4 regions of the Inquilinus sp. OTU3971 genome follow, and region 1 is predicted to be linked to each of the others. Evidence: riboswitches for the same ligand, from Rfam matches in the RefSeq annotation. Region 1 holds a riboswitch; each other region holds the start of a gene.
The links. A riboswitch is a leader RNA that binds a small molecule or an ion and turns the genes downstream of it on or off. The one in region 1 is predicted to bind cobalamin.
Positions count from the first base shown of each region.

Region 2: linked by a shared signal. The riboswitch ahead of AAHM41_RS22305 (aromatic ring-hydroxylating oxygenase subunit alpha) and the one ahead of AAHM41_RS26570 (CbtB domain-containing protein) in region 1 are both predicted to bind cobalamin.
Region 3: linked by a shared signal. The riboswitch ahead of AAHM41_RS28165 (GNAT family N-acetyltransferase) and the one ahead of AAHM41_RS26570 (CbtB domain-containing protein) in region 1 are both predicted to bind cobalamin.
Region 4: linked by a shared signal. The riboswitch ahead of AAHM41_RS35345 (ABC transporter substrate-binding protein) and the one ahead of AAHM41_RS26570 (CbtB domain-containing protein) in region 1 are both predicted to bind cobalamin.

Region 1 is NZ_JASATH010000126.1:3,802-12,354, forward strand. Features, by position in the region: gene AAHM41_RS26525 (ABC transporter ATP-binding protein) at 1-200, shown strand, start outside; gene AAHM41_RS26530 (glycerophosphodiester phosphodiesterase) at 193-1,029, shown strand; gene AAHM41_RS26535 (mechanosensitive ion channel family protein) at 1,127-2,257, shown strand; gene AAHM41_RS26540 (inositol monophosphatase family protein) at 2,258-3,100, opposite strand; gene AAHM41_RS26545 (endonuclease III domain-containing protein) at 3,229-3,918, shown strand; gene msrA (peptide-methionine (S)-S-oxide reductase MsrA) at 3,923-4,534, opposite strand; gene AAHM41_RS26555 (histidine phosphatase family protein) at 4,618-5,283, opposite strand; gene AAHM41_RS26560 (cupin domain-containing protein) at 5,342-5,758, opposite strand; gene AAHM41_RS26565 (SDR family oxidoreductase) at 5,790-6,542, opposite strand; cobalamin riboswitch at 6,758-6,909, shown strand; gene AAHM41_RS26570 (CbtB domain-containing protein) at 6,941-7,159, shown strand; gene AAHM41_RS26575 (CbtA family protein) at 7,171-7,941, shown strand; gene gph (phosphoglycolate phosphatase) at 7,946-8,553, opposite strand, start outside.
Region 2 is NZ_JASATH010000093.1:26,261-30,358, reverse strand. Features, by position in the region: gene AAHM41_RS22315 (Lrp/AsnC family transcriptional regulator) at 106-591, opposite strand; gene AAHM41_RS22310 (haloacid dehalogenase type II) at 620-1,342, opposite strand; cobalamin riboswitch at 1,543-1,755, shown strand; gene AAHM41_RS22305 (aromatic ring-hydroxylating oxygenase subunit alpha) at 1,874-3,124, shown strand; gene AAHM41_RS22300 (hybrid-cluster NAD(P)-dependent oxidoreductase) at 3,136-4,098, shown strand, end outside.
Region 3 is NZ_JASATH010000140.1:11,907-20,459, forward strand. Features, by position in the region: gene thiO (glycine oxidase ThiO) at 1-1,120, shown strand, start outside; gene thiS (sulfur carrier protein ThiS) at 1,117-1,320, shown strand; gene thiG (thiazole synthase) at 1,333-2,103, shown strand; gene AAHM41_RS28150 (thiamine phosphate synthase) at 2,111-2,737, shown strand; gene AAHM41_RS28155 (hypothetical protein) at 2,800-3,936, shown strand; gene dapF (diaminopimelate epimerase) at 3,941-4,780, opposite strand; cobalamin riboswitch at 4,876-5,087, shown strand; gene AAHM41_RS28165 (GNAT family N-acetyltransferase) at 5,173-5,754, shown strand; gene ffh (signal recognition particle protein) at 5,910-7,307, shown strand; gene AAHM41_RS28175 (VOC family protein) at 7,321-7,716, shown strand; gene rpsP (30S ribosomal protein S16) at 7,757-8,125, shown strand; gene rimM (ribosome maturation factor RimM) at 8,183-8,553, shown strand, end outside.
Region 4 is NZ_JASATH010000230.1:3,287-11,839, reverse strand. Features, by position in the region: gene AAHM41_RS35350 (restriction endonuclease) at 1-903, shown strand, start outside; cobalamin riboswitch at 1,430-1,660, shown strand; gene AAHM41_RS35345 (ABC transporter substrate-binding protein) at 1,698-2,723, shown strand; gene AAHM41_RS35340 (FecCD family ABC transporter permease) at 2,720-3,754, shown strand; gene AAHM41_RS35335 (ABC transporter ATP-binding protein) at 3,751-4,515, shown strand; gene rpsD (30S ribosomal protein S4) at 4,663-5,277, shown strand; gene rarD (EamA family transporter RarD) at 5,333-6,259, opposite strand; gene AAHM41_RS35320 (CynX/NimT family MFS transporter) at 6,271-7,581, opposite strand; gene AAHM41_RS35315 (BTAD domain-containing putative transcriptional regulator) at 7,789-8,553, shown strand, end outside.

The DNA of each region.
Region 1 (8,553 bases):
GTGCCGTGCGGATGGCCGATGTGGACATCGGGAACGGCGCCGCGCTCAAGCTGCAGCTCGGCCGCGCCGACGGCATCGCCGAGGGCGCCGCGGTGACGCTGCGCCCGACCCGCTGCGCCGTGTTCCGCCCGGGCGAGCCGGCCCGCCACCTGACCCTGGCCGACCCGGCCGTCCGCACGCAGGAGCAGGCACATGCCTGACGGCATCGAGATCGTCGCCAATGGCCACCGCACCCGGCTGAAATGGCACCGGCTACAGCGCCAGCCCGAGGATATCCCCTTCACCCCGGCCCGGCTGCGCCAAGGCATGGTGCTGGGCGCGTCGATGGAGGTCGATCTGCGCCGCCGCGCCGATGGCGGCTTCGCCTGCCTGCATGACGAGACGCTGGACCGCGAGACCACGGGCAGTGGCCCGGTCGCGCTCGCGACACGGGAAGACTTGCGGGATCTGCGGATGCGCGGCCGCGACGGCATGCCCACCGAGGACCGGCTGCTGTTGCTCGAAGACCTGGCCGAGCTCGCCGCGGCCGGCGCCGACCCTGCGACCCTGGTCCAGCTCGACCTCAAGGAGGCGGATGCGACGCTGGACGGCCGCAGCGCCCACGCCTTCCGGGCGGTGCTGGCGCCGGTGGCCGGCCGCTTCATCCTCAGCGGTGGCGACTGGACGGCGGTGCGCCGCCTGGGCGCGGCCGTGCTGCGTCTCGGCTTCGATCCCTGCGACGACGACACCCTGGGAACCCTGGTCACCGCGGCGGATGCCGAGCGCTTCATCGCCGCGGCACTGGACCGTGCGCCTGAGGCGGCGATGATCTACCTGTCCTGGCCGATCGTGCTGCGCGCCGACGCGCTGGGGGTCGACCTGATCGCCGCCTGCCACGCCGCCGGCAAGTCGGTCGACGCCTGGACCCTGAACCCGGACCATCCCGACGCCGCGGCGTCGCTGGCCCGGCTGGTGGCGCTGCGCGCCGACCAGATCACCACCGACGCGCCGGGCGTGCTGGAAGCGATGTTCAAACCCAGCCTGGAGTAGGTTGGGTTCGCGCAACCGCGAACCCAACCTTGTATTAGCGGAACCGACTGCGGTCCTTTGCATTGCCATGCAGAGGGACACCCGCGGGGACCGCCGAATGACCGATACCGTCGACCGCTGGCTGGACTGGGTCCAGGCCAAGCTGCCCTGGATGCCGTCCTGGGCGATCAGCGCCGGCCTGCTGGCCCTGGCCGTGGTGATCGCCAGGGCCACTCACAAGATCCTGTTCCGGACCGCGACCGGCATCGTCGCCGACAAGGACCTGTTCTGGCGCTCCCTGGTGTCGCGCACCGAGGGGCCGACGCGGCTGGCGGCAATGATCGTGGCGATCTCGGCCGCGGCTGCCGTGGCGCCACTGTCCGACGCCCAGATCGCCATCGTCCGCCACGTCCTGCTGCTGGCGTTCATCGCGCTGCTCGGCTGGGTGGCGCTGACCGCGCTGCACATCTGGATGACCGTCTATCTGCGCCGCTTCACGCTGGACGCCGAGGACAATCTGCTGGCGCGCAAGCACGTCACCCAGACCCGGATCCTGCGCCGGGTCGCGGCCACGCTGATCGTGATGGTCGCCCTGTCCGCCGCGCTGATGACCTTCGAGGAGGTGCGGCAATACGGCATCAGCCTGCTGGCTTCCGCCGGCGCCGCCGGCCTGGTCATCGGCCTGGCGCTGCAGCCGGTACTGAAGAACATCTTCGCCGGCATCCAGCTGGCGATGACCCAGCCGATCCGGATCGACGACGCTGTCCTGGTCGAGAATGAGTGGGGCAATATCGAGGAGATCACCTCGACCTATGTCGTGGTCCGGCTGTGGGACTGGCGCCGGCTGGTGCTGCCGCTGAGCTACTTCATCGAGCAGCCGTTCCAGAACTGGACGCGCGAGGGCTCCGCCCTGATCGGCAGCGTCTTCCTTTATGTCGACCACACCGCGCCGGTGGCGGAGATGCGGCGCAAGCTGGACGAAATCGCCAAGGCCTCGCCGCTGTGGGACGGCCAGGTCGCGGTGCTGCAGGTCACCGATTTCCGCGAGCAGGTGATGGAGATTCGCACACTGGTCAGCGCCCGCAACTCCGGCCGCGCCTTCGACCTGCGCTGCGAGGTGCGCGAGAAGATGATCGCCTGGCTGCAGCAGGCGCATCCGCACGCCCTGCCCCGCTGGCGCGGCGAGGTGCAGGCCGCCGCCGAGGCCGAGGAGATCGTCCGCCGTCGCGCCGCCAGTGGCCGCGGGTGATCAGTCGCTGCCGCCGAGCAGCCCGACCAGCCACGGGTGAAGCCCGGCATTGGCGCCGAGCACCGCCCCGGTCGCCGGGATCGGGCCGCCGGCGAAGCCGGTGGCGACCCCGCCGGCCTCGCGCAGCACCAGCACCGCGGCGGCGTAGTCGAGCGGCGACAGGCCATCCTCGAAGAAGGCGTCGTGCCGGCCGGCCGCGACATAGCACAGGCTGAGCGCGGCGGAGCCGAGCCGGCGCACCCCGGCGGCGCGGTCGATCACCCGGCGCAGCGCCCGGTGATAGGCCTCGACCTCGATGCTGCGGAGCTGGCCGGGGATCGGCAGGCTGGCGCCGACCAGCGCCTCCTCCGGCGCCACCGTGCGGTCGATCCGAAGCTGCCGGCCGTTCAGGAAGGCGCCGAGGCCGCGCTCGGCGACGAAGGCCTCGCCCAGGCTGGGGTCCAGCACCACGCCCGCCACCGTCTCGCCGCCTTCGACCAGGGCGATGGCGATGCCGAAGAACGGCATGCCCCAGGCGAAGTTGGTGGTGCCGTCGATCGGGTCGACCAGGAAGGTGCCGGCCCCGTCGCGCCGGATCGCCGTGCCCTCCTCGCCGGTGATGGCGTGGTCGGGGAAGGCGGCGGACAGCGCCGCGGCGATCGCGGCCTCCGACTGCCGGTCGGCGGCGGTGACAAAGTCGCGCGCGCCCTTGCGCTCCAGCGCCGCGCCCTCCCAGCGCCCGGCATAGGCCCGCAGGGCCCGGATCGCCTCCGCCCCGGCCAGCGCCGCCTCCAGCATGCGCCGGCTGCGCTCGGTCGGCGCCAGGGCGGCGATGTCGGCGGGCAGCGCGGGCGGTCGAAGCATGGTCGGTCTCGGCTCGGAGGGGAGACCGGTTATCCCATGCGCATCGGAACCGGCCAAGGCATCGCTTCCCAATTGCAATGTTCCCTATTTGTTCATATCATAATTGAGCCATGGGACGGTGACCCGCGATGCAGCTTTCCCTCGCTCTCGACGACCGCCCGCTGCTGCCCCGGATCCGGGACCGGCTGCTGGCCCGGCTCGGGCCGCGGCGCGACGGCCGGCGCCGCGACCCGGTCAGCCAGCTGGTCCGCAGCATGCTCGGCTCCAAGACCCGGGACGAGGTCGCGCGCCGCATCTTCCGGGAGCTGCGTCGGCGCTACCCGTCCTGGGACGGGCTGGGTGAGGCGTCGCCCCGCGCGATCCTGCGCATCATCTGGCCGGTGAACCTGGCGGAGCCGAAGGCGGAACAGCTGCCCCAGGCCCTGCGCATGATCGTCGCCTGCACCGGCCGCCTCGGCCTCGACCATCTGGCCGATCTGGACGAGGAGGCGGCGATGCAATGGCTGCGCCGCCTGCCCGGAGTCGGGTCGAAGATCGCCGCCGCGGTGCTGAACTTCAGCACGCTGCGCAGGCGCGCCCTGGTCGTCGACACGCATCTGCTGCGGCTCGGCGGCCGGCTGGGGCTGCTGCCGCTCGATGCCGATTACGACGCCGGCTATGAGCAGCTGATGCGCCAGCTGCCGGATGCGTGGGACGCCGATGATCTGGCCGAGCTCCACCGGCTGATGAAGCTGCTGGGCCAGACCATCTGCACCGCCCACGCCCCGGCCTGCGGCGCCTGCCCGCTGCGCGACCTGTGCCCGCGTTGCGGGGTGTGAGACGTCAGCCCGCCTTGGCCGCCGGTTTCAGCAGGTCGCCATGCACCGCCTTCAGCTTCTCGACCTTCGGAGTCGAGACCGCCCGGATATAGGGCTGGTTCGGGTTCCGGGCGGCGTAGTCGTGATGGTACGCCTCGGCCTCGTAGAAGGCCTCCAGCGGCACCACCTCGGTCACCACCGGCGTGTCGAACAGCCGGTCCCGCTGGATCTGGGCGATATAGGCCTCGGCCACCCGCTTCTGCTCCTCGTCGGCGTAGAAGATCGCCGAGCGGTACTGGCGGCCGACATCGTTGCCCTGGCGGTCCTTCTGGGTCGGGTCATGCGCGATCGAGAAGAACAGCTTGAGGATCTGGCCCAGGCTGATCTTGCCGGCATCGTAGGCCACCTCGATCACCTCGGCGTGGTCGGTGGTGCCGGTGCAGACGGTGCGGTAATCTGCCGTCTCGCGAGTGCCGCCGGCATAGCCGGGCCGCACCGACAGCACGCCGTCGAGCTGGCTGTACACCGCTTCGGTGCACCAGAAGCAGCCGCCGCCCAGCACGATCGAGCGGCGGCCCTGCTCTTCGGCGTCCAGCTCGGGGGCGGGAAAGGACCAGGGATCGATCTTCAGGGCCATGGAATGTCTCCGGCGGCCGGGCGCGGCCGCAAGCGCGATCTGCTCCCCAAAGTGAGATCGGCCGCTCGGCGGGACAAGCCCCCTCAGCCGGCGGAGGGCAGGCTCGAGGCCCGCCAGGCCCAGCGCCGCCCGTCATGGCTCAGCTCGGCCAGGCTCAGCGGCGCGATGTCGATGCGCCAGAAGGACGACGCCGGCGCTTCCAGCGCATGCAGGATCGCCGCCCGGATCACCGACGCATGGGTCACCGCGATGCCGTGGCCGCCGTCGCCGGCCCGGGCGTCGAGCCAGGACGCGGCCCGGCCCAGCAGCGCCGACAGCGCCTCGCCGCCATGCGGTGTGGCCTCCGGATCGGCCAGCCAGGCGATGACGCCGTCCGGCTCCTCGGCCTGGATCTCCTCCAGCCGGCGCCCGGCCCAGCGCCCGGAATCGACGTCGCGCAGGGTCGGCTCCGCCACGGCATCGAGCCCGAGCGCCGCCGCCGTCTGCCGCGCCCGCAGCGCCGGGCTGGTCCAGGCCCGGTCGGCCCGCCGGATCATCGGCTTCAGCGTGGCCGCACGCGCCAAAGTGCGCTCCTCCAAAGGCTCGTCGGCGGGAAACGCCCCGGACCGGGTGGCGGCGGTGGCGCCGTGGCAGATCAGCGTCAGGCGGGTCGGCATCGGCGGGACCGTTCGGCGGCGGTGGTGCTCGCCGCCAGCAAAGCACAGCCCGAGGGCGATCGGCAGCAGATCGCTCGATCCCGCCCAAACCAACCGCAGCCGATCCTATGGGGTCACCGGCCGCGGCAGGGATACGACCACACGGCAATGCTCATTTCGGGTCCGGTATCACCAGCTCCGTTTCGTCGGTGTTGACGACGAAGACCGCAAGGAGTTTGGACGGCTCCGTCTCGCTGGCATTGGCGCTGACGCCGTGATGGTCGCCCGGCATCTCGGTGAAGTTCTCGCCGGCCTTGTAGATGCGCACCGGCCCCTGGTTGATCTGCATCTTGACGGCGCCTTCCAGCACGGTGGCATAGATCAGCGCCGATCTGGGATGGGTGTGCGCGGGCGAGTAGCCGCCCGGCCCGTATTCGACGAGAACGCCCTTGAGGCTCTTGCCGGGCACGTTCGGCAAGGCGTGCTCGTAGACCAGTGTTACCCTGGCGTTCTTGGAGCCCGAACCTTCGGCGAAGGCCGAGCTCGCGGGGATCGCGAGCAGAAGCGCTGCGAGAATGGTGTGTTTCATGGCGGGATGTCCTTGACGGGCGATGCCGGTGTCAGGCGGGGCGATGGTCGCGCAGCCACGCGTCGAGCGAGATGCGGCCGAGCCGTGCCTCGCCGAGCGGCACCAGCGAGGTCTCCTCGACCGTGCCGCCGAAATAGCGGGCCTGGGGATCTCTCACGACGGGACGGGTGTCGCCGACGGCATCGAGATAGCGGGCGATGATGCGGTCGAAGGGGGCCCGGTCGGGGCCGGCGATTTCGAAGGTGCCGTCCTGCGGCGCGGCGATCGCGGTCTCCGCCACGATGGCCGAGACATCGGCGGCGGCGATGGGCTGGAAGAGACCGCCCGGCAGGCGGATTACCCCGTCCACGACGCTCGACGCGGCGATGGCGCCGAGGAATTCCATGAACTGGGTGGCACGCACGATTGTGTAGGGCACACCAGACGCTTTGATCAGCCTCTCCTGCGCCACCTTGGCCTGGAAATAGCCATTGTCGGGCATCCGGTCGGTGCCGACGATGGAGAGCGCCACGTGATGGCGGATGCCGGCCGTGCGTTCGGCGGCGAGGAGGTTGCGGCCGGTGGTCTCGAAGAACGCGAGCACGGCCTGGGGTTCGAACGAAGGCGAATTGGCGACGTCGACGACCACCCCGGCGCCGTCGAGCGCTTCGGAAAGCCCCTCCCCGGTCAGGGTGTTGACGCCGGTGCTGGGGGAGGCGGCGAGGACATCGTGGCCCGATGCGCGCAGAAGATCGACGGCGCGCGAACCGATGAGCCCGCTGCCGCCGATGACGACGATCTTCATGGTTCACCTCTCGCGGACAGAATATCGAGCGCCGTCTCGGTCGAGGAGCATCCCCCTTCACCTCATGGCCGCGCCCGGAAACGAGATGGAGGATCGCGGATCGCAACCGCCTCCCACCATTGTGCCGACGGGTAGTCCGATACATCAAAGGATGGGCGATCCTCGACCTTGGCACAGGTCGGCCTCGGGGCCGCGAGGGCGGGCCGCGGCTTCGATTGACAGAAAGCAGGCCGCGACCCATGCTGCAGCCGGTTCGCCATGGATGCGGAAGCCGGTGCAAATCCGGCACGGTCGCGCCACTGTGACCGGGACGGCGTCGCCGACGCGGTTCCGGAAGTCAGACCCCGTCATGGCCCGGGTGCATATCAACGGGACGCGAATCCCAGGGGAGCGCTATCATGTCCGACATCACCGCCACGGCCCGTCCGATTTCCATTCCCGTCGGTCCGATTCCGGTCGGCGAGGTGCTGCCCTGGGCGGTGTTCGCCGGGCTGATCCTGCTGCTGGCGGTGTATTTCGTCGGCGCCGAGCAGGGCGCGACCGCGATCTTCTCCGGCAGCTATGTGCATGAATTCGTGCATGACGGCCGCCATCTGCTCGGCTTCCCCTGCCACTGAGGCCAACCGCCATGGTTGGGAGCCTTCTGCTGCGCGGCATGCTGGTCGGCGTGCTGGCGGGGCTGCTCGCCTTCGGCTTCGCCCGGATCTTCGGCGAACCCCAGGTGGACCGGGCCATCGCCCTCGAAGGGACGCTGGGCCATTCGCATGAGCATGGGGACGCCGCGGCTTCGGCCACCGCCGAGGCGGAGGAGCCCGAGCTGGTCAGCCGCGAGACCCAGGCCGGGCTGGGCCTGGCGACCGGTGCGGTCGTGTACGGCGCCGCCATCGGCGGGCTGTTCGCTCTGGTCTTCGCCTTCACCTATGGCCGGGTCGGCCGACTCGACGCCCGCGCCACCGCGGCGCTGCTGGCGCTCGCCGCCTTCATCGCGCTGGTGGTGGTGCCCGGGCTGAAATATCCAGGCAACCCGCCCGCGGTCGGCAACCCGGACACGATCGGCGAGCGCACGACGCTGTTCTTCATCATGCTGGCGATCTCGGTCGCGGCCCTGGTGCTGGCGGTCAACCTCGCCCTCGGCCTGGCCCGGCGCCATGGCGGCTGGGCGGCCGGCATGATCGCCGGGGCAGTCTATATCGCCATCATCGTCGTCGCCCAACTAGCCCTGCCGGTGGTGAACGAGGTGCCGGAGGGCTTCCCCGCCGACCTGCTGTGGCAGTTCCGGATCGCCTCGCTGGGCATGCATGCGGTGCTGTGGACCACCATCGGCCTGGGGTTCGGCGCCCTGGCCGAACGGTCCCTCGCCCGCCGCACCACCGGCGGGCGGTTCGCGCTGTCCCGCTGACCCTCTACGCCGGCAGCAGGTCGGCGAAGCGGCCCAGCCGCGCCGAGTCCTCGACCGGCACGGCCGGGCCGGTGCCCCAGTCGACGATCCGGCAGGGCACCCCGGCCGCCCGGGCGCAGGCCAGGTCGATGCCGGTGTCGCCGACATAGACCGTCTCGCCCGGCGCCACGCCCAGCGCCTCGAGCGTGTGCAGCAGCGGCCGCGGGTCCGGCTTCACATGCGGCGTGGTGTCGGCGCCGACGACCGCGGACAGATGCTGCAGCAGCCCGAGCCGGTCGAGCACCTGCTCGGCCAGCCGCTGCGGCTTGTTGGTGCAGATTCCGAGCCGGATGCCCGCGGCCTTCAACGCCGGCAGCGCCGTCGCCGCATCGGCATAGAGCCGGGACTCCGCCACCGGCCGGGCGGCGTAGTGGTCGAGATAGATCCGGGTGTCGCGGTCGACATCCTCTTCCGGCAGGCCCAGCGCGCGGTGCAGCTTGACCACGAGCATGCGCGCCCCCTCCCCCACCAGGGTCTCGATGAAGGCCACTTCCTGGGCCGGGGCGCCGCGGTCGGCCAGCATGCGGTTGACCGCATGGGCGATGTCCGGCGCGCTGTCCACCAGCGTGCCGT
Region 2 (4,098 bases), on a different contig from region 1:
GCAACGAACAGGGCCCGGCGAACGTGCGGATGAGATGTGTGAATCCGATAGCCCCCTGCGGGAGGGGGAGGAAGAAAAAAGGCGGTTCTGTTCTGATGATCGATCCTACTCCCCCCGCAGCAGCTTCTGCAGCGGGGCGGCCTGGCGCAGGATCGGCGACTTGATGACGATGTAGCTGAAGTACTTCTCGATGCCGAGACGGCGGTCCAGCAGCGCCTCCATCACCTGCTGGTAATGGGCGATGCTGCGGGTCAGGAAGCGCAGCAGGTAGTCGTAGCCGCCGCTGACCATGTGGCACTCCAGCAGCTCCTCCACCGTCGCCAGCCCGGCCTCGAAGCGGATGAAATCCTCGCGCCGGTGGTCGCTCAGCGTCACCTCGGTGAACACGGTCACGGTCTCGGTCAGCTTGGCCAGCGCGATGCGGGCGCCGTAGCCGGCGATATAGCCCGCCGCCTCCAGCCGCTTCACCCGCTGCAGGCAGGGGCTGGGCGACAGGCCGACCGCGTCCGCCAGCGCGGCGTTGGTGATCCGCCCGTCGGCCTGCAGCCGGGCCAGGATGGCGATGTCGATCCGGTCCAGCTTCGGCGCCATCCTGCCCTCGTCCGATCGGCTGCGGGACTCAGCCCCGCAGCGCCTCCTGGTGAGCTTTTGCCAGTTCCGCCATGCTGGTGAAGCGGAAATCGACCTTGGGCTCGGTCGCCGGCTTCATGGTGGCGCCGAAGCCGCCCTCGGCGTGGCGGCGGTGGATCCAGCAGGTGGCCAGCCCCGCCGCCGTCGCCGGCTCGTGGTCGTGGAACAGGCTCTCCGCCGTGTGCAGCACCTCGCCCGGGGCGATGCCCATGCCGCCCAGCTTCTCCAGCATGTAGTCGAAGTTGCGCGAAGCGGGCTTGTAGCTGCCGATGTCCTCGGCGGTGAAGACGGCGTCGAACTCGACCTGCAGCCGGACATTGCTGAGGGCGAAGCTGGCATTGTCGACATTCGAGAGGATGGCCAGCTTGTAGTACTTCTTCAGGTACTGCAGCGCGCCGGCGGTGTCGGCGAAGGCCGGCCAGTCCTTGATCGAGCGGCCATAGGCCAGCGCCTCCTCCCAGCTCGCCGTCACGCCCCATTCCTCGGCCAGGCGCTTGTAGACGATCGCCAGCAGCTCGCTGTAGCGCCGCGCCGGGGTCCAGCGCTGCTGTGCCGATTCATGGCGGGCATGGGCCTCCAGGATCCGGTCGCGGGTCAGCGGCTGCTTGGCACGGGCGGTCAGCGGTGCCAGCGCGTTGACCATGCCGGTCTCCCAGTCGATCAGCGTGCCGTAGCAGTCGAAGGTCAGGATCTTGAAATCGGTCAGCGTCATGATGCGTCCTCCGGTTTCGATTTCCCGATTGTCCGCCGGCGGTGCCGGCAGGGGCTGCGCATTCGCATCCGGCGGCGGCAGAGGCTGGCGCAGCGCGGTCGCTCAGCAGCAGGAAATGCCGAGTCGCCGGGGGCTGGGACTCGTGTCGCAGCCGCGTCATGGCGTGTCGGCTCTGGAGCGTGCGGGGCCGCGGAGTCGCGCCATGATCGCCGCCAAGAGGTGCCGGTCCGATGCTGTGGAACAGAGCAGCGGCGGATCGGAGAATTGGGAAGCCGGTGGAAGTCCGGCGCTGCCCCCGCAACGGTAACGGCGGTGTAAGGTGCGGCAGGGGCCACTGGAGCGATCCGGGAAGGCGCCGCACCGGCCAAGAAGCCCGCCGGAGCCCGGAAACCAGCCTCGAGGGAGTTTGTCTCGATGATCGCGGTGGGCGGTCGGCGGGCATGTTCGCGAGGGTCCGGTTCGGTCGCCGGTCCTCGGGGGCGCGTACCCGGAAGCCACATCTGCGACCGTGCCCAGAGGAGAAGATCGGGTATGGAAGCGCGTTCGGCCATGTTGATGGATCTGCTGTCCCGCGCGCCGGGCTTCAGCCTGAAGCGGGATTTCTACACCAGCCCCGCCTATCTCGCGCTGGATCTGGAGCACATCTTCTACAAGGACTGGCTGTTCGTCGGCCATGCCTGCGAGGTGACGCGGCCGGGTGATTTCCTGACCGTGCAGATCGGCGAGTATCCGGTGATCGTGGTGCGCGGCCGCGACCGCGCCATCCGCGCCTTCCACAATGTCTGCCGCCACCGCGGCTCGCGCCTGTGCACCGACGAGCGCGGCTCGCGCCCGCGGCTGGTCTGCCCCTACCACCAGTGGACCTACGACCTCGAGGGCAAGCTGATCTTCGCCCGCGACATGATGGATGCGATCGACCCGGCGCAGTTCGGGCTGAAGCCGGTGGCATGCCACGAGGTCGGCGGCTGGATCTTCATCTCGCTGGCCGAGCAGCCGCGCGACTTCGAGCCGTTCCGGCGCATGGTCGAGCCCTATATGGCGCCGCATTTCCTGGCCGAGGCCAAGGTCGCCCACAGCTCGACCATCATCGAGCGCGGCAACTGGAAGCTGGTGATGGAGAACAACCGCGAATGCTACCACTGCTCCGGCAATCATCCGGAGCTGTGCCGCGTCTTCTCCGACCAGCCGACCCTGACCAGCGGCCAGAAGGGGATGGAGGAGAACCCGGAGATTCTCGAGCACTGGCAGAGCTGCGAGGCGATCGGCCTGCCCAGCCGCTACCAGATCTCGGACGACATGCAGTATCGGGTGATGCGGGTGCCGTTCATCAACGACGCCCATTCGATGACCATGAGCGGCCAGCCGGCGGTGAACCGCCTGCTGGCCGAGTTCCCGACCACCAAGCTCGGCTCGATGCTGCTGTACCACTACCCGAACAGCTGGAACCACCTGCTGGCCGACCACGCGCTGAGCTTCCGCATCCTGCCGATCAGCCCGACCGAGACCGAGGTCACCACCAAATGGCTGGTGCACAAGGACGCGGTCGAGGGCGTCGACTACGACCTCAAGGCGCTGACCGAGGTGTGGACCGCGACCAATGACGAGGACCGCCGCATCGTCGAGGAGAACCAGCGCGGCATCCTGTCCCCGGCCTATGAGCCCGGGCCGTATTCGCGGATGCATGAGGGCGCGGTGATCCAGTTCGTCGACTGGTATGCCGACACCCTCACCCATCGGCTCGGCGGCGGCACCGCCGCCACCTCGATCCGCGACGTGGCCTGAGGCGGCAGGACGTGCCCGGCCCTCTGAGCGCGACGCCCAAGTTGTGGAACGCGAAGACCACGCGGCTGCGCTGCATCGGCATCCGCGAGGAGGCGCCGGACGTCCGCACCTTCCGCTTCGAGGCGGAGGACGGCAGCTGGTTCTCCTACCGCCCCGGCCAGTTCGTGACGCTGGAGCTGCCGGCGGGGCCGGAGCCGGTCCTGCGCACCTACACCCTGGCCTCCACCCCGTCGCGGCCGCACCACGCCAAGATCACCGCCAAGGTGCAGCCGGGCAGCGTCGCCACGCGCTGGCTGTTCGACAGGCTCAAGGTCGGCGACGCGCTGACGGCGCACGGGCCTACCGGCCGCTTCTCGCTGCTCGACCACCCGGCCGAGCGCTACCTGTTCCTGTCGGCCGGCAGCGGCGCCACGCCGATGATGTCGATGGCGCGCTGGCTGTTCGACACCGCGCCGCAGACCGATGTGGTTTATGTCCATTTCGCCCGGCGGCCGCAGGACCTGCTGTTCCGGTCGGAGCTGGGCTACATGGCCGAGGTCGCGTCCGGCCTCAGGCTGCGCTTCGTCGTCACCGGCGCGCCGGCGGGCGAGGGCTGGGCCAGCGGCCGGCTGGAGCGGGCGCTGCTCTCCGCCCTGTGCCCGGACCTGGCCGGGCGGACGGTGTTCTGCTGCGGCCCGGATCGGTTCATGGAGGCCGCCCGGCACGTGGCGGGCGAGCTCGGCGTGCCCTCGGCGCGCTGGCACGAGGAAAGCTTCGGCGCCACTCCGGCGCCGGTGCCGGTGGCATCCCCGATCGCGCCGCCGCCGGAGACGGCCGGGGAGGGGATGCAGGTCGCCTTCACCCGCTCCGGCCGCAAGGCGGCGGTGCTGCCGGGCCAGACCGTTCTGGAGGCGGCGGAAGGTTGCGGCCTGCGCATCCCGACCGCCTGCCGCCAGGGCCTGTGCGGCACCTGCCTGGTGCGCAAGCTGAAGGGC
Region 3 (8,553 bases), on a different contig from region 1:
CATCATCGGCGCCGGGGTCAACGGCCTGGCCATCGGCTGGCGCCTGGCCCGCGCCGGCTGCCCTGTCGAGGTCTACGACCGCGGGCCGGTCGGGCGCGAGGCCAGCTGGGCCGCGGCCGGCATGCTCGCCGCCGGGCTCGAGGCCGAGCCGGGGGAGGAGGCGCTGTTCGGCCTGTGCCGCCGCGCCCAGGAGATGTGGCCCGGCTTCGCCCGCGAGGTCGAGGCCGCGTCCGACCTGCCGATCGGCTACCGCGACGAGGGCACGCTGGCCGTGGCCCTGACCCGCGACGACGCGGCGGAGCTGCGCTTCTCCGCCGACTACCAGAGCAAGCTCGGGGTCGATCTGTGCTGGCTGACCGGCGCCGAGCTCCTGAAGCGCGAGCCGATGCTGCGGCCGGGCCTCGCCGCCGCCGTGCACAGCCCGGCCGACCATCAGGTCGACAACCGCTGGCTGGTGCCGGCCCTGACCGAGGCGCTGCGCCGCGCCGGCGGCGGGCTGCACGACCATGCGGCGGTCGAGGCCGTCACCCTGGATCGCGGCCGAGCGGCCGGCGTGGTGGTCGCCGGCGAGGCGCGGCCGGCCGATGTCGTGGTGCTGGCCGCCGGCGCCTGGTCGGGCGGCATTCCCGGCATCCCGCGCGAGGCGCTGCCGCCGGTGCGGCCGGTGAAGGGCCAGATGCTGGCGCTGCAGATGGACCCGGCGGCGCCGCTGCTGCGCCACGTGCTGTGGGCCGGCAAGGCCTATCTGGTGCCACGGCTCGACGGCCGGCTGATCATCGGCGCCACGGTGGAGGAGCGCGGCTTCGACACCGCCGTCACCGCCGGCGGCATGCTGTCGCTGCTCGACGCCGCCTGGCGGGCGCTGCCGGGGATCGAGGAACTGCCGGTGATCGAGAGCTGGGCCGGCCTCAGGCCCGGTAGCCGCGACGACGCGCCGGTGCTCGGCCCCTCGGCGATCGAGGGGCTGGTCCTCGCCACCGGCCATCACCGCAACGGCATCCTGCTGCTGCCGGCGACGGTCGAGGCGGTGGCCGGCACCATCCTCGACGGCAGGCTGCCGGAGGCGGCGGAGCCGTTCCGCATCGACCGCTTCACCCGCATCGCGGAGGCGGCGCAATGAGCGTGGTGGTGAACGGAGAGACCGAAGCGGCGGTCGGGGTCAGCGTGCTCGACCTGCTGCTGGCCAAGGGCATCGACCCGGCGGCGCGCGGCACCGCCGTGGCGCTGAACGACGCCGTGCTGCCGCGCGCCCGCTGGCCGGAGCATCGCCTCGCGGCCGGCGACCGGGTCGAGATCGTCCGCCCGTTCCAGGGCGGTTGAGGAGAGTACGAGATGCAGGATCCCTTCATCATCGCCGGCGTGGCGCTGCGCTCGCGTCTGTTCATCGGTTCGGCCGGCTATGCCAACCGGCAGCTGATGCTGGATGCGATCGAGGCCTCGGGGGCCGAGGTCGTCACCGCCTCGATCCGCCGGATCAGCCTGGAAGGCTATGCCGAAAGCCTGGTCGACCTGGTCGGCGACCGCTGGCGCCTGCTGCCCAACACCGCCGGCTGCATGACCAGGCGCGATGCGATCCTCACCGCGCAGCTGGCGCGCGAGGCGCTGGGCACCAACTGGCTGAAGCTGGAGCTGATCGGCGACCGCGAGACCCAGTACCCGGACGTCGCCCAACTGGTCGAGGCGGCGGAGGAACTGGTGCGCGACGGCTTCGTGGTGCTGCCCTACTGCAACGACGACCTCGTCACCTGCATGCGCCTGGCCGATGCCGGCTGCGCCACGGTGATGCCGCTGGGCTCGCCGATCGGCTCCGGCCTCGGCATCTCCAACCCGCATGCGATCGAGATGATCTGCAGCCGCATCCAGGTGCCGGTGGTTCTGGACGCCGGCATCGGCACCGCCTCGGACGCGGCGCTGGCGATGGAGCTCGGCTGCTCCGCCGTGCTGCTGTCGACCGCCGTGGCCAAGGCGCGCGACCCGGTGCGCATGGCCCGGGCCATGGCGGCGGGGGTCGAGGGCGGACGCCTGGCGTCCCGTGCCGGCCGGATTCCGAAGCGCCGTCTGGCCGACCCGTCGAGCCCGCAGCTTGGCCTGATCGGGACGTGATGGACTGATGACCGGGCTGCCGTCGCCGCCGCTGCTGCTGATCACCGATCGGCGCCAGGCGGCGCGGCCGCTGGAAGGCGTGGTGGCGGATGCGCTGGCCGCCGGCTGCCGCTGGGTCAGCCTGCGCGAGAAGGATCTGCCTGCGGCGGAGCGCCTCGCCTTGCTGCGCCGATTGGTCGCCCTGGCCCGGCCGATCGGGGCGGTGGTGACCGTCCATGCGGATCTGGAGGCGGCGGCCGAGGCCGACGGGCTGCACCTCGCCGCCGGCGGCGACCCGGAAGCGGCGCGGCGGCAGCTCGGCCCCACAGCCCTGATCGGCGTGTCCTGCCATTCCGGCGACGAGGTCGATGCCGCGATCGCGGCCGGGGCCGACTACGTCACCCTCGGACCCCTGGCGCCGACCGCGAGCAAGCCGGGCTACGCGCCGACCCTGTCTCCGGCCGAGGCCGGCGCCGTCGCCCGCCGCCATCCCGGCCGGGTGATCGCCCTGGGTGGGGTCGAAGCCGCCTTTGTGCCGGGGCTGATCGCCTCCGGCTTCGCCGGAATTTCGGTGATGGGCGGGGTGATGCGGGCTGCGGCTCCGGGCGCCGTGATCCGCGAACACCTCGCGGCGCTCGGCGCCGGTCCGGCCTGACCGCCTGTCGGCAGGGCCGCCCACCGTGCTATAGGTCGGGGCCGGATGGGAACCCCGCTGCCATGAAGCTGCGGCCGCTGCGCCTCCTGGTATTCGTCGTGATCACGGTCCCGGGGCTAGTCGGGCTGGTCCTCGCTTTGCGCGCCGCCGGCCCGCTGATCGACCTCGTCCGGGCCGAGCTGGCCCGCACGCCGGAGGTGCAGGAGGTCGAGGCCACGCTGATCGCCTGGACCCGGGCCGGCACGTCGCCGGAGCAGATCGACGCCGGGATCGCCCGGGCCTTCGCCGAGGACGACGTCGACGGGGCCGCGGTCTGGCTGAAGGTGGCCGAGATGACGGGCTATCCCGTCCGGCCGGAATGGCGGGCCCGCTACGAGGACGAGACCTCGACGACGAGCATCGCGGTCCGGGCCGCGCGCCAGGCGGTGGCCGGCGCCGTGACCGGGGATGGCCGTGGCCTCTCCGGCCTGGCCGGCGCCTTCGCCGCCGACATGACCTTCGTCGGCGACCTGCGCGACATCGGCCGCGAGCTCTGGCATTTCGGCAGCGGCGACCCGGTGGACGAGCTGGCGCTGGGCCTGTCGGGCATCGGGCTGACCCTGACCGCGGCGACCTATGGCTCCGGCGGGGTTGCGGCCCTGCCGCGCGGCGCGGTGTCGGCCTTCAAGCTCGCCCGGCGGACCGGCCGGCTGTCGGCGCGCTTCGCCGAGCGGCTCGGCCGAACGGTCGCCGATGTGGTCGATTTTCCAATGCTGCGCCGCCAGGTGCAGGAGGCCGGGTGGCGGGACACGGTGATGCGGACCGGCGCGATCTTCGCCGCCGCCATCCGCCGCGACCGGCTGGCCGGGCTGGACGAGGCCGTCAGCGCCGCCGGCCGCGTCGCCGGCCGGGTCGGCCCGGCGCAGTCGGTCGAGCTGCTGCGCTATGTCGACGATGTGCCCGACCTGCGGCGCATCGACGAGGTGTCGGCGGTGATGGGCGACCGCACCCTGGCCGTGTTCACGGTGCTGAAGCGCGGCGCGCTGACCACGATGAAGGCGACCATCCGCTGGTCGCGGCGGCTGGCCGACCTGACGGCCACCGTGCTGTTCGGCGCGATCAGCCTGATCTTCGCCCTGGTGTACTGGCTGCGGCTGCTGCTGCTCGGCCTGCTCTACGGCCTGTGGTGGGGCTGCCGGGCCTGCCTCGCCGCCCGCTGAGGGGTCAGCCGTCCAGCAGGCCGCGCGACAGGATGCCGGCGAAGCTGGTCTCGGCCGGTCCGGTCATCAGCACATGGCCGTCGCTCTCGCGCCATTCGATCAGCAGGGTGCCGCCGTCCAGCTCGACCCAGGCGGTGCGCTCGGCCAAGCCGCGGCGCACGGCGGCCACGGCGGCGGCGCAGGCGCCACTGCCGCAGGCCTGGGTGACGCCGACGCCTCGCTCCCACACCCGGTAGCGCAGCCGGTCGCGGGCCAGCATCTGGACCACGCCGATATTGGCACGCTCGGGGAACAGCGGGTCGTGCTCCAAAACCGGGCCGACGCCGTCGATCTGCACCTTCTCGGCATCCGGCACGAAGAACACGGCATGCGGGTTGCCCATCGACACGCCGACCGCGTCCGACAGCGCGCCGGACGACACCGGCAGGTGCAGCGTGTCGGCCTCATGCGCCAGCGGAATGTCCTGCCAGCCCAGCCGGGCCGGGCCCATATCGACGGTGACGCCGCCTTCGGGGGCGCTGCGGCACTCCAGCAGGCCGCCGCGGGTCTCGATCACCCCCCGGTCGGCGCCGGTGTCGGCCATCACCAGGGCGGCGACGCAGCGCGTGCCGTTGCCGCAGGCGCCCGACTCGGTGCCGTCGGCATTGAGGATGCGCATGAACACGTCGGCGCCTGCGGTCTGCGCCGGCTCGATCACCAGCAGCTGGTCGAAGCCGACGCCGCGATGCCGGTCGGCGATGCGCCGCGCCTGGTCGGGATAGATGGTGATCGGCCGCTCGCGCGCGTCCAGCACCACGAAGTCGTTGCCCAGCCCGTGCATCTTCCAGAACGGCAGCCCGTCCATCGCCCGCTCCCAAGTCTCTCCCCTGTCATATGGCATCAACCGGGCCTTCCGCGCGAGAGCGGAGCCCTGCGTGATCGACAGGGCGAGGGCCGGCGGCTAGCATGGCGGCCGACGGTGCCCCGGGAGACCGGGGTGAAAAGGGAAGCCGGTGCGTCCTCCTTTCGATCACGGGATGGCGGGCAAGGCCGGCGCTGCCCCCGCAACTGTAGGCGGCGAGCCCGCGCCCGAAGCCACCGGCTGATCCCGGGAAGGGGGCGCGCGGCGGTGACCCGCGAGCCAGGAGACCTGCCGTCGGATGAGTGCGTGTGAAGGGGCGGGGTGTCCCCGGGCGGCGCGTCGGCCCTGTCCGGCCGACCCCTCCCGGACCCCTGCCGAAGGCGGGAGACGCTGTGGTGTCCGATCTGACCGTGCGGCCGCTGGTGGCCGCGGATGTGCCGATGCTGCTCGACATGCTGCGCGAGCTGGCGGCGTTCGCCGGCGACCTGGCGGCGATGACGGCGCAGCGCGCCGATCTCGACGAGGCGCTGGCCGAGGTGCCGCCGCGCTTCCGCGGCCTGATCGCCGAGGATGGCAGCGGCGTGGTCGGCTATGTCAGCTACACCATCGACTATTCGATCTGGACCGGCGGAGACTTCATCCGGGTCGACGACGTCTATGTCCGCGAACGGGCGCGCGGCCGCGGCATCGGCCGGCAGCTGATGCGGGCCCTGGCCGATATCGGCGTGTCCCAGGCGATGCGGGTGCGCTGGGAGATGGCGTCGGACAATGTCGATGCCCGCCGCCTCTATGCCGGCATCGGCGCGGCGCCGGAGGACAAGACGATCTGGCGCTGGCCGGTCACGGCGATGGAATCGTTCCTCGACCGCAGCGAGCCGCCGCCCTCGGCCGCCGAGGGCGCCGTCCTCTCCGAGGCCGGCCGCGGCCTGCCGGGCGAGGACGGCTTCATCCTGGTGCTGCGCCGGGAGAAGGACTGAGCGCATAGGGCCGCATTGACTCTGCGGCCCTATCCGCCTAGAAGACCGACCGTTGCGGGATCGGCCCGCAGCGAGACCCCAAGGGGTGCCGCCAGTTCGCGAGTGTCGCGCACTGGCGCTTTTCTGTTTGGGGCGACGGGATTCGAAGGGCGATCATGTTCGAAGGTCTGAGCGGCCGTCTCGGCGACATCTTCGACCGGCTTCGCAAGCGCGGCGCGCTGACGGAGGCCGATGTCGGCGCCGCCCTGCGCGAGGTGCGCGTGGCGCTGCTCGAGGCAGACGTCGCCCTGCCGGTGGTCAAGGACTTCATCGACAAGGCGCGCGAGCGGGCGGTCGGGGCGGAGGTGCTGCGCTCGGTCACCCCCGGCCAGCAGGTCATCAAGATCGTCCATGACTGCCTGATCGAGATGCTGGGCGGCACGCCCGGCGAGGCGCCGGACCTCAACGCCGCGACCCCGATCAACCTGATCGCCGTGCCGCCGGTGCCGGTGCTGATGGTCGGCCTGCAGGGCTCGGGCAAGACCACCACCACCGGCAAGCTCGCCCTGCGCCTGAAGGACCGCGACAACCGCAAGGTCCTGATGGCGTCGCTCGACACGCGACGCCCCGCGGCGCAGGAGCAGTTGAAGATCCTGGGCGAGCAGATCGGCGTCACCACCCTGCCGATCGTGCCGGGGCAGGAGCCGCTGGCCATCGCCCGCCGCGCCATGGAGCGCGGCCGGCTCGAGGGCTTCGACGTCGTCCTGCTCGACACCGCCGGCCGCCTCGCCATCGACGAGGAGCTGATGGCCGAGGTGGTGGCGATCCGCGACGCCACCCGCCCGACCGAGACCCTGCTGGTGGCCGACGCCATGACCGGCCAGGACGCGGTCAATGTGGCCCGCACCTTCCATGAGCGGGTCGGCGTCACCGGCATCGTCCTGACCCGGGTCGACGGCGACAGCCGCGGCGGCGCCGCCCTGTCGATGCGCGCCGTCACCGGCCAGCCGATCAAGCTGATCGGCGTCGGCGAGAAGATGGACGCGCTGGAGCTGTTCCATCCCGACCGCATCGCCAACCGCATCCTCGGCATGGGCGACGTCGTCAGCCTGGTCGAGCGCGCGGCGCAGACGATCGAGAAGGAGGATGCCGAGAAGCTCGCGGCCAAGATCCAGAAGGGCGAGTTCGACCTCGAGGACCTCGCTTCCCAGCTGCGCCAGATGCGCAAGATGGGCGGGCTGCAGGGGCTGATGGGCATGCTGCCCGGCGTCGGCAAGATCAAGGACCAGATGAAGACCGCCGGCATGGACGACAAGATGATCAAGCGGCAGGAGGCGATCATCTCGTCGATGACGCCGGTCGAGCGCCGCAACCCCAAGATCATCCACGCCAAGCGCAAGGTGCGGATCGCCGCCGGCTCCGGCACCTCGGTGCAGGACGTCAACAAGCTGCTGAAGCAGCACCAGCAGATGGCCGACATGATGAAGCGGATGAAGAAGCTGGGGAAGGCCGGGATGATGCGCGGCATGCCCAAGCTGCCGCCCGGCATGCTGCCGCCCGGCTTCAAGATGTGAGGAGGGGATCGTCATGACCATGATGCTCGACCACGTCTCCGTCGGCGTGTCCGACCTGGCCGCCAGCCGCGCCTTCTACGACGCGGCGCTGGCGCCGCTCGGCTACGGCCGGATCATGGATTTCGACGATGCTGTCGGCTATGGCGAGCCGATGCCGGCGCGGACCGGCCATTTCTGGATCGGCAAGACCGAGGCCGGCACGCTGGCGCCGATGCCCGGCCTGCACATCGCCTTCGGCGCGCCGAACCGGACGGCGGTCGACGCCTTCTACGCCGCGGCGCTGGCCGCCGGCGGCACCGACAACGGCGCGCCCGGGCCGCGGCTGCACTACCACCCGAACTACTACGGCGCCTTCGTGATCGATCCGGACGGGCATCACGTCGAAGCCGTCTGTCACGACCCCGCCTGAGTTTCCCCAACAGCAAGTTTGACCTGAGGAGAGTACCGTAATGTCCGTCAAGATCCGCCTGACCCGCGGCGGCGCCAAGAAGCGCCCGTTCTACTCGATCGTGATCGCCGACACGCGCAGCCCGCGCGACGGCCGCTTCGTCGAGAAGGTCGGCACCTACAACCCGATGCTGGCGAAGGATCATCCGGAGCGCCTGGTGCTGAAGGCCGACCGGATCAAGCATTGGCTGTCGGTCGGCGCCCAGCCGACGGACCGCGTCGCCAAGTTCCTCGGCCAGGCCGAGCTGGCGCCGATGCCGGTGTACCGCGAGACCCCGTCGAAGTCGGCGCCGAAGGCGAAGGCCCAGGAGCGCGCCAAGGCTGCGGCCGAGGCCGCCGCCAAGGCCGCCGAGGCTCCGGCCGAAGCCTGATCGGCATCGGCGCCCTTGCCCCGCGCGGGGTGAAGGGCGCCGGCCGGATCCTCCGCCATGGCTTCATCCTCCAAGGTCTGCGTCGGCCAGATCACCGGGGCGCACGGCGTCCGCGGCCTGGTGAAGGTCAAGCCCTTCACCGCCGCCCCGGAGGACCTGACCGCCTATGGCCCGGTCTCGGACGAGGCCGGAGCGCGCCGCCTTGTCCTGCAGCTGCTGTCCTGGGCCAAGGACCAGTGGATCGTGCGGGTCGAGGGCGTCGCCGACCGCGACGCGGCCGACGCCCTGCGCGGCCTGCGCCTCTATGTCGACCGCGCCGCCCTGCCGGAGACCGAGGAGGACGAGTTCTACCATGCCGACCTGATCGGCCTGGCGGCGGTGCTGGCGGACGGGACCCTCTTCGGCACGGTCCGCGCCGTGTTCGATTT
Region 4 (8,553 bases), on a different contig from region 1:
CCGGTGCTGCGGCACGCCGCTCTGGGCGAGACCCGCGTGCCCGATCTCGAAGACCAGATTGCCGACGAATTCGGCCTGACCACGGAGGAGCGGGACCAGCTTCTGCCCAGCGGCCGGCAGAAGATCCTGCACAACCGGATTCACTGGGCGAAGTTCTATATGGGCAAAGCCGGGCTGATCGATTCGCCCCGCCGCGGCCGCTTCGTCGCCAGCGAGGCCGGGCGCGTTCTGCTCGCGCGCAACCCGGAGCGGATCGACGTCGAGCTGCTGTTGCAGTACCCGAGCTTCCAGGAATTCCGTCGCAGTGGCGCGGCGGCGGCCGGCGAAGCCGGAGAGCCTCCCGAGGCCGCTCTCTCCGCCACCGAGCCGACGGCCTCGACCACACCGGAAGAGCAGATCGAAGCCGCCCATCTCGCCCTGCAGGCGGCGCTGCGCGACGAGTTGCTGCAGCGCATCCTGCAGAACAGCCCGAGCTTCTTCGAACAGGTGATCGTCGATCTCCTGGTCGCCATGGGTTATGGCGGCTCGCATCGCAGCGCCGCCACCCGGTTGGGCCGCAGCGGCGACGGCGGGGTCGACGGCGAGATCAACGAGGATCGGCTGGGGCTCGACCGCATCTACATCCAGGCCAAGCGCTACGCCGATGTCACGGTCGGCCGGCCCGAAGTCCAGGCCTTCGTCGGCAGTCTCGTGGGGCGTGGCGCGACCAAGGGCGTCTTCGTCACGACCTCGAGCTTCAGCCAGCAGGCGAAGGACTTCGTCCAGCATCTCGCGCAGCGCGTGATCCTGATCGACGGCCAGCGCCTCGCCGACCTGATGATCGAATACAATGTCGGCGTCCGCACCAGCCGGGCGATCGAGTTCAAGCGGCTGGACGAGGACTTCTTCACCGGGGACGACTGACGCCGGCCACCCTACGGTCTGGCGAGACCTCGTGGCGCCTCGGCGGTGCCGGGGCCGCTGGCCGGGCACCATCTCGCCGCGGCATGTGTTCGAGCTGGACGACCGGCTCAAGGAGGGACGAGTTCAGGCAGGACGTCGGCGACCTCCCGATCGGCGAGGTTGTCGCCCGCTTCTGCCGAGGGTTGCGTGTCGAGCCGGACTGGAGCCTGTGGTAGGCCGAGCCCTGGGCGATCGAGGAGAGCGGGCACCCGCTGTCGCCCCTATGCCCGGCCCGAGACCCTGGATCCTCCAGCGAAGCCGAAGCGCCCTCGACCCCCAGTCGCGAAACCGACGCCGGATGAGCCGCCCGCAAGGCCGCCGCCCAGGCCGCCGAAGCTGGACAGCAACTGAGCGCCGGTGCTGGGGGCTGCCCAAGGAGATGAAACCGTCATTGCGAGCCCCGAAGGGGCGCGGCAATCCAGCGGCACCTCCGTCGGATCGCCCTGCTTGGGATATCCGCCTCGATTGACCAGCTCTCGGCACCGCTGATACACAGTCCGGCGACGGTTCCCGCATGGGATCAAAAGGGAACACGGTGGCGCCCCCCAATCGAGTGTGAGGGGGGCGGAATCCGTGGCTGCCCCCGCAACTGTCAGCGGATCGCCGAGCGTCCTCGTGGCCCCTCAAGGGCCATGCCACTGCCCGCGGCGCGGGTGGGAAGGCAGGCGCGAAGCCATGATCCGCGAGCCAGGAGACCTGCCGTCGCAGCGCAATCCGTTTCCCGGGCGGGGTGGCCCGGGCAGGAGGTTCTCGTGATGGCGTTCCGGTCCTTCCCTTCGCGTGCCCTGGCCCTGGCCGGGCTTCTCGTCCTGTCGCCGGCGGCGTGGGCCGACCCGACGCAGTATCCGCTGACGCTCCGCAACTGCGGCGTCGACGTCACCTTCGACCACGCCCCGCGACGCGCCGTGTCGATCGGGCAGAGCAGCACCGAGATCCTGCTGTCGCTCGGCCTGGCCGACCGCATCGTCGGCACGGCCGTCTGGTTCGGTCCGGTGCTGCCGGCCTATGAGGCGGCGAACGCCAGGATCCCGCGCCTGGCCGACAACGACCCCAGCTTCGAATCCGTGGTCGGGCAGGAGCCGGAGCTGGTGACGGCCCAGTTCGAATGGCATGTCGGGCCGCAGGGCTCGGTCGGCACCCGCGAGCAGTTCGCCGGCCTCGGCATCCCGACCTACATCTCGCCGGCCGATTGCGTCGAGAAGGACAATTCCGGCGGCGGCGACGGCGTGCGCAAGCAGCTGTTCAGCATGGACCTCGTCTATCAGGAGATCCGCGACCTGGCGCGGATCTTCGACGTCGCCGACCGGGGCGAGGCGCTGGTGGCCGAGCTGCAGCGGCGCGAGGCCGCGGCCATCGCCTCGGTGGCGGGTGCCCGGCTCGGCAATGTCCCGATGGTGTTCTGGTTCTCCAGCAAGGAGGTCGCGGGCGAGGCCTTCGTCGCCGGCAAGAACGGCGTGCCGGCCTACATCCTGCAGCAACTCGGCGCCCGCAACGTCATCACCACCGAGGAGGAGTGGCCGCTGGTGAGCTGGGAGCGCATCGCCGCCGCCAACCCCGCAATCATCGTGATGGCGGAGATGAGCCGCCGCCGCTACCCGGCCGACGACACCGCGGTGAAGCTGAATTTCCTCGCCACCGACCCGGTGGCCAGCCGGCTGGAGGCGGTCAGGGGCAAGCGCTTCGTGGTGATGGACGTGCAGGCGATGCAGCCTTCGATCCGCGCCGTCGACGGCATCGAGGCGGTGGCCAGCGGCATCAAGAGCTTCGGGCTCGGGGGGTGAGGCCGCTCCTCGGCGGCGGCTGGGGCGTCCGCGTCCTGCTGGCCGTGCTGTCCCTGGCGGTGCTGGTCGCGGCCATCGCCCTGGCCGTGTCGATCGGCGAGATGGCGATCCCCCTGGCCACCACCGTCCAGGCGCTGGCCAACCGGCTGTTCGGCGCCGGCTTCGCGCTCAGCCCGATCCAGGAAGGCGTAGTCTGGGACTACCGGCTCAGCCGCGCTTTGGTCGCGGCCTGCTGCGGCGCCGCGCTGGCCCTGTCCGGCGCGATCCTGCAGGCGCTGCTGCGCAACCCGCTGGCGGAGCCCTATGTCCTCGGCATCTCCGCCGGGGCGTCGACCGGCGCCGTCGCGGTGATGATCGCGGGATTCGGCGGCGGCGCCGTCTCGCTGTCCGGCGGCGCCTTCATCGGCGCCGTCCTCGCCTTCGTCCTGGTGTCGCTGCTGGCGGCCGGGGTTGGCGGCGGCGTCGACCGGGTCATCCTGGCCGGCGTCGCCGGATCGCAGCTGTTCAACGCCCTGACCTCGACCATCGTTACCACCTCGGCCAGTGCCGAGCAGGCGCGCGGCGTGATGTTCTGGCTGCTCGGCAGCCTCGGCGGGGTGCGCTGGCCGGATGTGCAGGTCGCGATGCCGGTCGCGGCGGCCGGCTTCGTCCTGTGCATCCTGCACGCCCGCGCGCTCGACGCCTTCACCTTCGGGGCGGACGCGGCGGCCTCGCTCGGCATCGCCGTCACTCGGGTGCGAGTGGTGCTGTTCGCGGCGACCGCGGCGATGACGGCGACCATGGTCAGCATCGTCGGGTCGGTCGGCTTCGTCGGCCTCGTCATCCCGCATGCCGCGCGCTTCCTGGTCGGGCCGGGCCACGCCCGGCTGCTGCCGGCCACGGCGATGATCGGTGCCATCTTCATGGTGCTGGCCGACATCGTCTCCCGCATCATCATCCCGCAGCAGATCCTGCCGATCGGCGTGGTCACCGCCCTGTTCGGCGCGCCGGCCTTCGCGGTGCTGCTGTACCGGGCGAGGCGGGAGGCATGACCATCGCGACGCATGACGTGCGCTGGGCCGCCGGCGGCCGGATGATCGTCGACGGCGTGACGCTGGAGGCGGCGCCGGGCCGGATGCTTGGCCTGCTGGGCCCGAACGGGGCCGGCAAATCCACCCTGCTGCGCCTGATCTGCCGGCTGCGGCGGGTGGAGAGCGGCGTGATCACCCTGGGCGGCGCCGACATCGCCGGCCTGGCCCGCGCCGCCATCGCCCGCCGCGTCGCCCTGGTCGAGCAGCAGGCGGCGACCGACATGCAGGTGACGGTGCTCGATGTGGTGCGGCTCGGCCGCACCCCGCATCGCGGCCCGCTGTCGCCCTGGGGCGACCGCGACGACGCGGCGGTGGAGGAGGCGCTGCGCCGGGTCGGGCTGGAGGGCAAGCGCGGCCAGTCCTGGCACACCTTGTCGGGCGGCGAGCGGCAGCGGGTGCAGATCGCCCGCGCCTTGGCCCAGACGCCGACCGAGCTGCTGCTGGACGAGCCGACCAACCATCTCGACGTGCAGCACCAGCTCGAGATCCTGGCGCTGGTCGGCCGGCTGCCGGCCACCAGCATCGTCGCCCTGCACGATCTCAACCTGGCCGCCATGTTCTGCGACGCCGTGGCGCTGCTGCGGGACGGGCGGGTGGTCTGCGCCGGCGCGCCGGAGGAGATCCTGACCCAGGCCCGGATCCGCGAGGTGTTCGGCGTGCGCGCCCATGTCGAACGGTCGCCGCATCACGGCCGGCCCCATATCCACTACCTGCCGGGGTAGCGGAAGCCGGCTTCGGGCTTGACATCCGGGCCGGAATGGCGTTTTTCACCGCTTCCATTCCTGGGAACGTGGGTCCGGCGCACGAGCCGGCGCCCCGCCTTGCCGTTGGCAGGGCCTACCGGGACAACATGAGAGAGGATCGAGCGCGTGAGCAAGCGCCTGAATTCGAAGCACAAGATCGACCGCCGCCTCGGCGTCAACCTCTGGGGCCGTCCGAAGAGCCCGCTGAACAACCGCGAATACGGCCCGGGCCAGCATGGCCAGCGGCGCAAGAAGCCGACCGATTTCGGCACGCAGCTGATGTCCAAGCAGAAGCTGAAGGGCTACTACGGCAACATCGGCGAGAAGCAGTTCCGCCGCCTGTTCGAAGAGGCCGTGCGCCGCAAGGGCGACACCGGCGAGAACCTGATCGGCCTGCTGGAGCGCCGCCTGGACACCGTCGTCTACCGGATGAAGTTCGTCCCGACCGTGTTCGCCGCCCGCCAGATCGTCAACCACGGCCATGTCCTGGTGAACGGCAAGCGCCTCAACATCGCCTCCTACCAGGTCAAGGACGGCGACGTGATCGAGATCAAGCAGAAGTCGCGTGAGCTGCCGGTGATCCTGGCCGCGATCTCGTCCTCCGAGCGCGACGTGCCGGACTACATCGAGGTCGACCACGGCTCCTTCAAGGGCAAGATCGTGCGCAGCCCGGCCCTGGCCGATGTGCCGTATCCGGTCCAGATGGAACCGAACCTGGTGGTCGAGTTCTACAGCCGCTGATCTCAGCCGGCTGTCCGACGAGAAAAGGGGCGCCTCCGGGCGCCCCTTTTTGTTATCAGCCGACGCCGTGGCGCGGAGCCACCGGCATCCTCGCGCGCCGGGTGGCGTCGAAGGTGAACAGGGCCAGCCCGGCCCAGATGCAGGCGAAGGTCACCAGCGTGGCCGGCCGCAGCGGCTCCTCGAACACCAGCGTGGCCAGCACCAGGTTGATGCTCGGCGCCAGGTATTGCAGCAGCCCGACGGTCGACAGCGGCAGGTGCCGCGCCCCGATCATGTACAGCACGATCGGCAGGCCGGTGATCAGGCCGGAGGCCATGATCGCCAGCGACATCGCCCAGCCCTCGCCGCCGGCCGCCATCGGGCCGAAGGCGCCGGCGCCCTGGCTCCACAGCCACAGCAGATAGGCCAGGCAGGCCGGCAGCAGGAAGCCGGTCTCGACCATCAGCCCGACGAAGGGGTCGATCCTCTCGCGCTTGCGGATCAGGCCGTAGAAGCCCCAGGTCGACGCCAGGACCAGGGCGATCCACGGGATCTCGCCGGCGCCGATCACCGAGACCAGGACGCCGGCCGCGGCCAGGACGACGGCCGCGACCTGCAGCCGGCTCAGCCGCTCACCCAGGAAGGCGACGCCGAGCAGGACGTTGATCAGCGGGCTGAGATAGTAGCCGAGCGCCGACTGCACCAGATAGCCGTTCAGCACCGCCCAGATGAAGACGCTCCAGTTGACGGTCACCAGCGTGGTGGTGGCGCAATAGGTCAGGAAGCGGCGGCGGCTGCGCAGCACGTCGCCGATCTCGCGCAGCCGTCCCAAGGCCAGCAGCAGCAGGCCCAGCATGACCACGCTCCACAGGATGCGGTGCGCCACGATCTGCCAGGGGCCGATATGCTCCACCGCCTTGAAGTAGAGTGGCGCGAAGCCCCAGATCAGGAAGGCGCTGAGCGCGGCGCCGGCCCCGAGGCCGCGGCTGGATTGGGTGGCCATGATCGTCCCGATCAACCGGCCACGGTCCGGGCCCCGACCTGCCGGTCGCGGCCGGCGCCGAGGCCGGCCAGGGCCGCGACGATGCCGATCGCCAGCACCAGCAGCCCGGCCGCGGTCCAGCCGCTGGTCCAGTCGTGCAGCAGGCCGATCAGCAGCGGCCCGCCGGAGGCCAGGGTGTAGCCCACGCCCTGCGACATCGAGGAGAGATGGGCCGCGACATGGGCGTCCGGCGTGCGCAGCACCACCAGGGTCAGGGCCACGGCGAAGGCGGCGCCCTGGCCGATGCCGAGCAGCACGATCCAGAGCCAGACCGTGCCCAGCGGCGCGAAGATGCAGCCCAGGAACCCGGCGAGCGAGAATGCCATGCACAGCACCGCGGCCAGCTTCTGGTCGCGGCCGCGGGTCGCCAGCGACGGCGCCACCAGCGCGGCGGCGACCTGGACCATGATCGAGACCGAGACCATGAGTCCGGCGGTGACGCCGTCGACGCCGCGGTCGCGCAGGATCGGGGCCAGCCAGCCGAAGACGCTGTAGGCCAGCGAGGATTGCAGCCCCATGAACAGCGTGACCTGCCAGGCCAGCGGGTCGGCCCACAGGCCGCGGACGGTGAAGCCGGCATGGGCGGCCGGGCCCTGGCGCGGCGGGATCTGGGTCAGCCAGACCAGCGCAGCGATGATCGCCGGGATGGCCCAGAAGGCCAGGGCCAAGGCCCAGGACCCGTCGGCCGCCCGGGCGAGCGGCAGGGTGCTGCCGGCGGCGATCGCGGCGCCGGCGCACAGCGCCATGGTGTAGACCCCGGTCATCAGCGCGGCCTTGTCCGGGAAGTCGCGCTTGACGATGCCCGGCAGCAGCACGTTGGTGACGCCGATGCCGGCGCCGGCCAGGACTGCGCCCAGCAGCAGGGCAGGGGTCGTGCCCAGGCCGCGCAGCGCGGTGCCGACCGCCAGCACCAGCAGCAGCGCCAGGATCGCGCGCTCGGTGCCCAGCCGCCGGCTGATCCGCGGCGCCAGAACACCGAACAGGCCGAGGCAGACCACCGGCGCCGTGGTCAGCAGGCTGGCCGTGCCGGCGGAGATGCCGGTGTCGGCGATGATCTCCTTCAGCACCGGGCCCAGGCTCGACAGGGCCGGGCGCAGGTTGAGCGCGATCAGCACCAGGCTGACGACCAGCAGCCATCCGGCCTTGAGCGGCGTCGCCGGCGCCGGGACGTCGTCGACCTGGGCGTCGATCAGCAACTCGTCTGCAAGGCCATGGGGGGCCAGGCCATGGGGGGCAGGGGGCACGGCCCGGGCCTTCCGATCCTGCTCGGCTGTCGACACCACGGGCTTCCTCCTGACGGCGAAACAATATCCGCCCCGGCGGATCGCGGGGCGGTTGGCTGCCATTCTGGACTGGAGCGGGGCGTCGCCGCGCGCCCCACCTCGTCATGCCTGGGTCCAGGGCTCGGCATGGCCGGCCGCGGGGCGCAGTCGGCTGTCATTCATCAGACAAGACTCTGCTAGACTGCCGTCTTGGGGGAGAGAGGGGGCATGGCAGCTTCGCCGATCGCCGTAAAGCTGATTACGCCGCGGCCGAGCCACATCGTCCGGCGGTCCCGGATTCTCGAGGCCATCGGCCAGGGCCTGCGGAACGGCTGCTGCTGGGTGGCGGCACCGGCGGGCTACGGCAAGACCACGGCCGCCGTCGACTACCTCCGCGACCGCCGCGAACCGCATCTGTGGTACCGCGTCGACGAGGGCGATGACGACATCGCCAGCTTCTTCCATTTCCTCGGGCGGACCTTGCCGGCCGGCAGGGCCCGCCGCCTGCCGGTGTTCGGACCGGAATACGCGGAACAGCCCGAGGCCTTCGCCCGCCGCTTCTTCCAGGCCTTCTTTGCCCTGCTGAGGCCCGGCACCGTGCTGGTGCTCGACGACCTGCACCGGACCGAGACGGCGCGCTTCCGCGGCACGCTCGACATCCTGCTGCAGGAGCGCCCGCGGCAGCTGCGCTGCCTGTGCCTGGCCCGCACCCTGCCGCCGACGGAGCTGGCCGGGCTTCGGCACCGCGGCGCCATCGCGGTGATCGACCACGCCGATCTCGCTTTCTCGGACGAGGAAGCGCGGGAGCTGGTGACGGCCCATATGCTGCGCGCCGCCTCGGCGATCGATGTCGGGGCTGCCCGGGGCTGGGCAGCCGGGCTGGTGCTGCTGGCGGAAGCCGGCATCGCCGTCGATGCCGGACCGGCGGCGAGGCCGGCCCTCGGCGGCGAAGACGCGATGTTCGATGTGCTGGGGACGCAGCTCTTCGACACC